DNA from 2 places in the Exiguobacterium sp. s168 genome. Region 2 is predicted to be linked to the other one. Evidence: riboswitches for the same ligand, from Rfam matches in the RefSeq annotation. Region 2 holds a riboswitch; the other holds the start of a gene.

Region 1 (3,417 bases), on a different contig from region 2:
GCACGCGTATTTTCCGTCAACGATGTGTCATCGTAATCAGGGTGACGTGTTTCATCAAGAACGACGTTTTCAAGAACCGTTCCGAAGCGGATTGCGTCAAAAATCTGTGGTTCTTTTTCACGTGACAGGTTAACCGTCTTCGCATAACATCCTCCTTCGATGTTGAAGACACCATCGTGTGACCAACCATGTTCGTCGTCACCAATCAATTGGCGGCTATCATCAGCGGAAAGGGTGGTCTTACCAGTCCCAGATAGACCGAAGAACAAGGCAACGTCACCTTCGTGTCCGACGTTTGCCGAACAGTGCATTGAAAGAACGTTTTCTTGTGGCAAGAGGTAGTTCATGACGGAAAATATTGATTTTTTGATTTCGCCCGCATACTCCGTTCCACCAATCAAGACGATTCGGTGTTCGAACGACATGGCGATGAACGTCTCAGAGTTCGTTCCGTCAACGGCAGGATCTGCCTTGAAATGTGGTGCGTAGACGACCGTGAACGGTTCAAAGGCAGCCACTTCAGGATATTCGCGTAAAAAGAGTTGTTTGGCAAAGAGATTATGCCAAGCGTATTGTGTGAGCACACGGACCGGAAGGGTGAAGTGCGTATCTGCACCTGCTGCAGCTTCTGTGTAGTAGAGATGATCGGCTTCGTTCATGTAACGAAGAACCTTCTGCAACAATTGTTCAAATTTGTCTCCATCCATTGGTTGGTTAACGTGACCCCAATCAATGTGAGACTCGCAGGAAGAATCACGGACGATGAACTTATCTTTTGGTGAACGACCTGTAAATTTCCCCGTTTCTACAGATAATGCGCCGTTCTCAGCAAGGACACCTTCTTCGTTTCGAATCGCATGTTCGACAAGTTCAGCAACAGATAGTTGTTTGAACACATGCTCTTTCTTGAGTAGTTCTTCGATATTCAGGACCGTCATCGGCATCCTGACCCCACCTTTCCCCTACGTTGGTTTTGGCTCATCGCATTTAGTATGACACATTTATTATATATGACATACTAAAGGGAGAGCAATCATTTTCTGGTGCTGATTTCTATTTATCTGGAAACGCTTTCAGCATTAACAGTTTAACATCTCTTTCAAAAAGTTTCGACTAGAATTTGAAACCTTGCTTGACAGAGTAGTTACAACTTTATATCATGTAATTCGTAACGGATACTCTTATTCTGAGCAGGTGGAGGGAACAAGGCCCGAAGAAACCCGGCAACCGTCCTACATTAATTCACATATTAATGAGGGAAAAGGTGCTCTCCTGAAGCGAAGTAAACACTTCGAACGATAAGAGGGTAAAGGAAGAACGCACAACCTTTCCCTGACCATTTTTTGGACTTGGAAAGGTTTTTTTCATTTTACCGTCCCACTCAACTAGGGGAAATGAGTACACCGTCAAATTCTTTTTTGGGAGGGTCATACATGACAAACCTTAATCGCCGACTTTTCACGTCGGAGTCAGTCACTGAAGGTCATCCAGATAAAATCTGTGACCAAATTTCGGATTCAATTCTTGATGCAATCCTCGCAGCGGATCCAAACGCACGTGTTGCGGCAGAAACTTCTGTTACAACAGGTCTCGTTCTCGTTGCAGGTGAGATCACGACATCAACTTACGTCGACATTCCAAAAGTCGTTCGTGAAACGATTCGTGAAATCGGTTATACACGCGCGAAATACGGTTTCGACGCGGACACGTGTGCTGTATTGACATCAATCGATGAGCAATCAGCAGACATCGCTCTTGGTGTCGACCAAGCGCTTGAAGCACGTGAAGGTAGCATGTCTGATGCAGAAATCGATGCTATCGGTGCAGGAGACCAAGGTCTCATGTTCGGTTACGCAACGAAAGAAACACCAGAACTCATGCCACTTCCAATCTCGCTTTCACACCGTCTCGCACGCCGTTTGGCAGAAGTGCGTAAAAACGGTCAACTCGACTACCTTCGTCCGGACGGAAAAACACAAGTCACGGTCGAATACAACGAGAACAACGAGCCGGTTCGTGTCGATACAATCGTCATCTCGACACAACACGCAGAAGAAGTCACGCTTGAGCAAATCCAAGCTGACTTGAAAGAACACGTCATCACACCGGTCATCCCGGCTGAATACATCGACGCAGCAACGAAATTCTTCATCAACCCAACTGGTCGTTTCGTTATCGGCGGACCACAAGGAGATGCTGGATTGACTGGTCGTAAGATCATCGTTGATACGTATGGTGGATACGCACGCCACGGCGGTGGAGCATTCTCAGGTAAAGATCCAACGAAAGTCGACCGTTCAGCTGCATACGCAGCACGTTACGTCGCGAAGAACCTCGTTGCTGCAGGTCTTGCAGACAAAGCAGAAGTTCAACTCGCGTACGCAATCGGTGTCGCGCACCCAGTATCAATCGCGGTTGACACATTCGGCACAGGAAAACTTCCTGAAGCGCAACTCGTCGAATTGGTTGCTGAAAACTTCGATCTTCGTCCGGCTGGAATCATCAACATGCTTGATCTCCGTCGTCCGATCTATCGTCAAACAGCTGCATACGGTCACTTCGGTCGTACAGATGTTGAGCTTCCATGGGAGCAAACAGATAAAGCAGCAGTTCTTGAAGAACAAGCAAAACGTTTCGCATAATCAAAAAGTCCGAGAACCCTACGCGGGTTTTCGGACTTTTTTTGTTTACGGGGAACTTTGCAGGAAACGAATGTTTTTTCTAGAAGAGGGTAAAAGTACATGAGTCGATTCGTATGAATACAAAGGGGGGTTCCGATTATGGAAATACGCGAAGCTATTCCAGCTGATGCAGGACGTATTCATGACATTGCCGTCACATCTTGGTTGGATACGTATGCAGAAATCTATTCCGAACGTTCAAAAGCGCATTTCGTGCAGGAGGCGTATCCGCAAGAAGAAGTCGTTCGTGCGATCCGGACGGCGGAAGAAGCACGGGGAGAGTATTTTTATGTCGGAATCATCGACGAGGAAATCGTCGGTTTCATTCATGCTGTTGATGTTGAGGGAACGTGGGAGATCGTTCGTCTGTACGTCTTACCGAAATATCAGCAAAATGGTATCGGGCGACGTCTGATCCGTGAACTCGAACGACAAGGTGCCGTCCCACTCGAAGTCTACGTGGAAGCACGTAACTATAAAGCACGTCAGTTCTTGACCTCATTTGGTTTTGAAGAACTGAGTGAGATGACGGAAGAAGTCTTTGGGCAAGTAGAATCTGTCATTCGTCTTCGCCATGTCGCCTCGTGAAATCCGTCTTGGGACGGTTTCGATTGCGTTTGAAATAAGGTATCGTGAAAAGGAAGTATGAAGTGAAGAGGTGAGTTTGTGGTTGAACAACCAACAGGAATCATCGTATTAGTCTATCCGTTACAACTGCGTGCCCGTCCGAGTGAAG
Region 2 (3,417 bases):
CAACGAGTCGCGCGAGAAACGGAATCGCTGCGACACTGAGACTGACGGATGCTGCCGTCGGACCAATCGTATTGTCGAGTAAGAACTTCGTTAACGGAATGAGGGCAACCAGCAAGATGATGAACGGTAGCGACCGGACGATGTTGACGACGAAGTCAAGGACACGTCGGACGGCAAGGTTTTGAAAAAATAATCCCCGGTCGGTGACGAACAAGAGAATCCCGAGCGGAATCCCGACGACCAATGCAAAGGCAAGTGAAATTCCGACCATCCACGCCGTCTCGCCGAGTGCCTTCAAGAGCTCAGGTAACATCGTTTGAATACGATCAAGCCACATCCTGAATCACCTCGAGTGCATGAAGTTCCGTCGCGAGCCAGTCGAGGGCAGGGGCGATTTGATCAGATGATCCCGTCAAGCTGACAATCAGGACACCGAAGGCGACGTCTTGAATGTAGTCGACCTTGCCGTGCAAGATGCTGACTGAGATATCGTAACGGCGGATCGCTTCTGATAACGTACTCTCACCGGTCTTTTCGCCCGTGAACTGCAAGCGGATGATCTTGCCTGGGGTTGCCTGTAAGATGCGTTCCGGCAATTCGATTTGTAGTGCCGTATCGACGTAATGTTGCGTCACTGGATGCTTGGCTTGACTAAACAAGTCATAGGTTGAGGCGACTTCAACGACTTCACCTTGCGACATGACCGCGACGCGATGGCAAATCTGTTTGACGACATCAATCTCATGCGTGATGAGGACGATCGTCAGTCCGAGACGTTCATTCAAATCCTTCAGCAGTTCAAGGATCTGTAGTGTCGTAACGGGGTCAAGAGCTGATGTCGCTTCATCACATAACAAGACGGTCGGATCGTTCGCGAGTGCCCGGGCAATCCCGACGCGCTGTTTCTGCCCACCGCTTAATTGGCTCGGGAAGTTCGTCTCAAATCCTTCAAGTCCGACGAGCGAGACGAGTTCGCGAATTCGCTCCGGGAAATCTGCTCGTTTGACGCCAGCGGCCTTGAGCGCAAAAGCGATGTTATCCGCGACGTTGCGCGACTGAATCAATTGGAAATGCTGAAAGATCATTCCTGTCCGCAAGCGAAGTTGACGCAAATCTGCTTTTGACATCCCGCCGAGCGAGACACCGTCGACCTTGACGGTTCCCTGTGTCGGATGCTCAAGCCCATTGATTAGGCGAAGCAACGTACTTTTACCGGCACCGGACTCACCGATGATTCCGAAGATTTCTCCTTTTTGGATCGTCAAATCGACATCCCGTAATGCAAAAATCGGGGTCCGGTCTCGAACGAACCGTTTTGTAATGTGTTTGAATTCAATCATCCGCTCATCTCCTCATACAAAAAAAGTCGCTTTTTCCTAGTAGCAGAGCAACCAGAAAAAAGCGACGAAAGTGTAAGATTTCGTAACTTATCTCTCAGAATGAAAATCATTCTGTAGGATGTGGCACCGTTCCTTACAGGTGGTTGCCGGACGTCGTTGGGCCTAATCCCTCGGTCGCTCTCGATAAGTAGTTATGCTGTTGGGATTTACTTTAACGGAAATGATTCCCATCTGTCAAATGTTTTTTCAGAATTATTCCGCAACAGGTGTCCGGAACAGGTTGAGCGTTCCGATTCGATCGACGGCTTCTTCTAGACGTTCGACGTCAGCAATCAAGCTGATCCGGACGTAGCCTTCACCGTATTCGCCGAAGAAGGATCCAGGGGTTACAGCGACGTGTGCTTCGTCAAGCAGGTGATCGGTGAAGCTTTGGGACGTGTAACCTTCAGGAACAGGAAGCCAGACGAAGAAGGAACCGCCCGGACGTGGTCCACTCCAGCCAATCGCATCGAGTTTCGCGAACAACGTATCGCGTCGTGTTTCGTACAGACTACTTAACTCGCGGACACATGTCTGGTCACTCGTCAGAGCGACGGTCGCAGCATGTTGAATCGGTGTGAAGGCACTGACGTAGAGATGTTCTTGGTACGTCTCGATGCTTGAGATGACAGACGGATTACCGATCGCAAAGGCGATCCGGAAGCCGGACATGTTGAAGCGTTTCGAGAGTGAGAACAATTCGATCCCGACGTCTTTTGCACCTTCCGTCTGCAGGAAGCTCCGTGTCGGACCATCGAAACTGATTCCGCCGTATGCTAAGTCATGGACGACACAGATATCATGGGCATCGGCGAAAGCGACTGTCTGTTCGAAGGCTTCTGCCGTCGCAGTCGCACCCGTCGGATTACTCGGGTAGTTGAGGAACAACATCCGGGCACGCTCGACGTCCGTCGTATCAAGTAAGTCGTAATCGGGTAAGAAGCCGTTTTTCTCGAGCAACGGAAGTGTAATCGGGTAAGCACCAGCGAGTGCGGCACCAGACAGGTAATCCGGGTATCCTGGATCCGGAACGATGACTCCTTCTCCAGGGTTGACGATTGTCTGCGGTAAAGCGACGATTCCGGCTTTACTGCCGAGCAGAATCGCGACTTCCGTTGCTGGATCGATCGTGACACCGAACTCAGTCGCGTAAAAGCTTGCGACGGCTTGTTTTAGAAAATCATGTCCACGAAACGGTGGATATTGAAGGTTCGTTGGCTCGTCGATGGCTTGTTTTAAGGCATCGAGGATATGTACAGGCGTCGTCTGGTCGGGTGTTCCTTGACCAAGTGTGATGACATCGTGTCCGGCAGCTTTTACAGCACCGATTCGGTTTGCGAGCTCAGCGAAGACAGGAGCAGGAAGCCGATCAATGGCGATGGATGGAGCGAAATGTTTCATGGATGAATGCCTCCTTCGTGGTATTGTCGTCAAGGATAACGAATATTCAGTCAAAAGAAAAGAACTTTTTCGAAATTCAAAAAAATTGTCGGATAAACAGGTACAGATAAGTGGAGCGGGAATAAAGAGTAGGGAGAGGAGTGGGAAGATGAAGCGAGCTAACTGGAAAGAGGCAGTCGTCTATCAAGTCTACTGGCGTAGCTTTAAGGATTCGAACGGGGATGGGATCGGTGATTTGCGAGGTGTCATCGACAAGCTCGATTACATCGCTTCACTTGGTGTCGATGTCGTTTGGTTGAATCCGTGTTACCGTTCGCCGGACGTCGATAACGGCTATGATATTGCCGATTATTACGAGATCATGGAAAAAGCGGGAACGATGGGAGATCTCCAGGAGTTGATCACGGCCGCTCATGCCCGTGGATTGAAGGTCATTCTCGATTTAGTCGTGAACCATACGAGTGACCAGCATGACTGGTTCCGTCAGTCGCGGGAGCGGATCAACGATAAGGATGACTGGTATATCTGGCAGGATGGCACGAAAGAGACGCCTCCGAACAACTGGCGCTCGTACTTTGCGCCAAGCCCATGGACGTGGAGTGAAGAACGCGGGCAGTATTATTTTCATTCCTTCGCC

Evidence for each region. A riboswitch is a leader RNA that binds a small molecule or an ion and turns the genes downstream of it on or off. The one in region 2 is predicted to bind S-adenosylmethionine.
Region 1: linked by a shared signal. The riboswitch ahead of metK (methionine adenosyltransferase) and the one ahead of KNQ15_RS10295 (methionine ABC transporter ATP-binding protein) in region 2 are both predicted to bind S-adenosylmethionine.

The regions. Positions count from the first base shown of each region.
Region 1 is NZ_JACSNE010000002.1:256,018-259,434, reverse strand. Features, by position in the region: gene pckA (phosphoenolpyruvate carboxykinase (ATP)) at 1-944, opposite strand, end outside; SAM riboswitch class I at 1,179-1,305, shown strand; gene metK (methionine adenosyltransferase) at 1,434-2,642, shown strand; gene KNQ15_RS02680 (GNAT family N-acetyltransferase) at 2,781-3,269, shown strand; gene KNQ15_RS02675 (alpha/beta fold hydrolase) at 3,348-3,417, shown strand, end outside.
Region 2 is NZ_JACSNE010000016.1:14,263-17,679, reverse strand. Features, by position in the region: gene KNQ15_RS10300 (methionine ABC transporter permease) at 1-337, opposite strand, end outside; gene KNQ15_RS10295 (methionine ABC transporter ATP-binding protein) at 327-1,340, opposite strand; SAM riboswitch class I at 1,425-1,530, opposite strand; gene KNQ15_RS10290 (aminotransferase class I/II-fold pyridoxal phosphate-dependent enzyme) at 1,593-2,780, opposite strand; gene KNQ15_RS10285 (glycoside hydrolase family 13 protein) at 2,929-3,417, shown strand, end outside.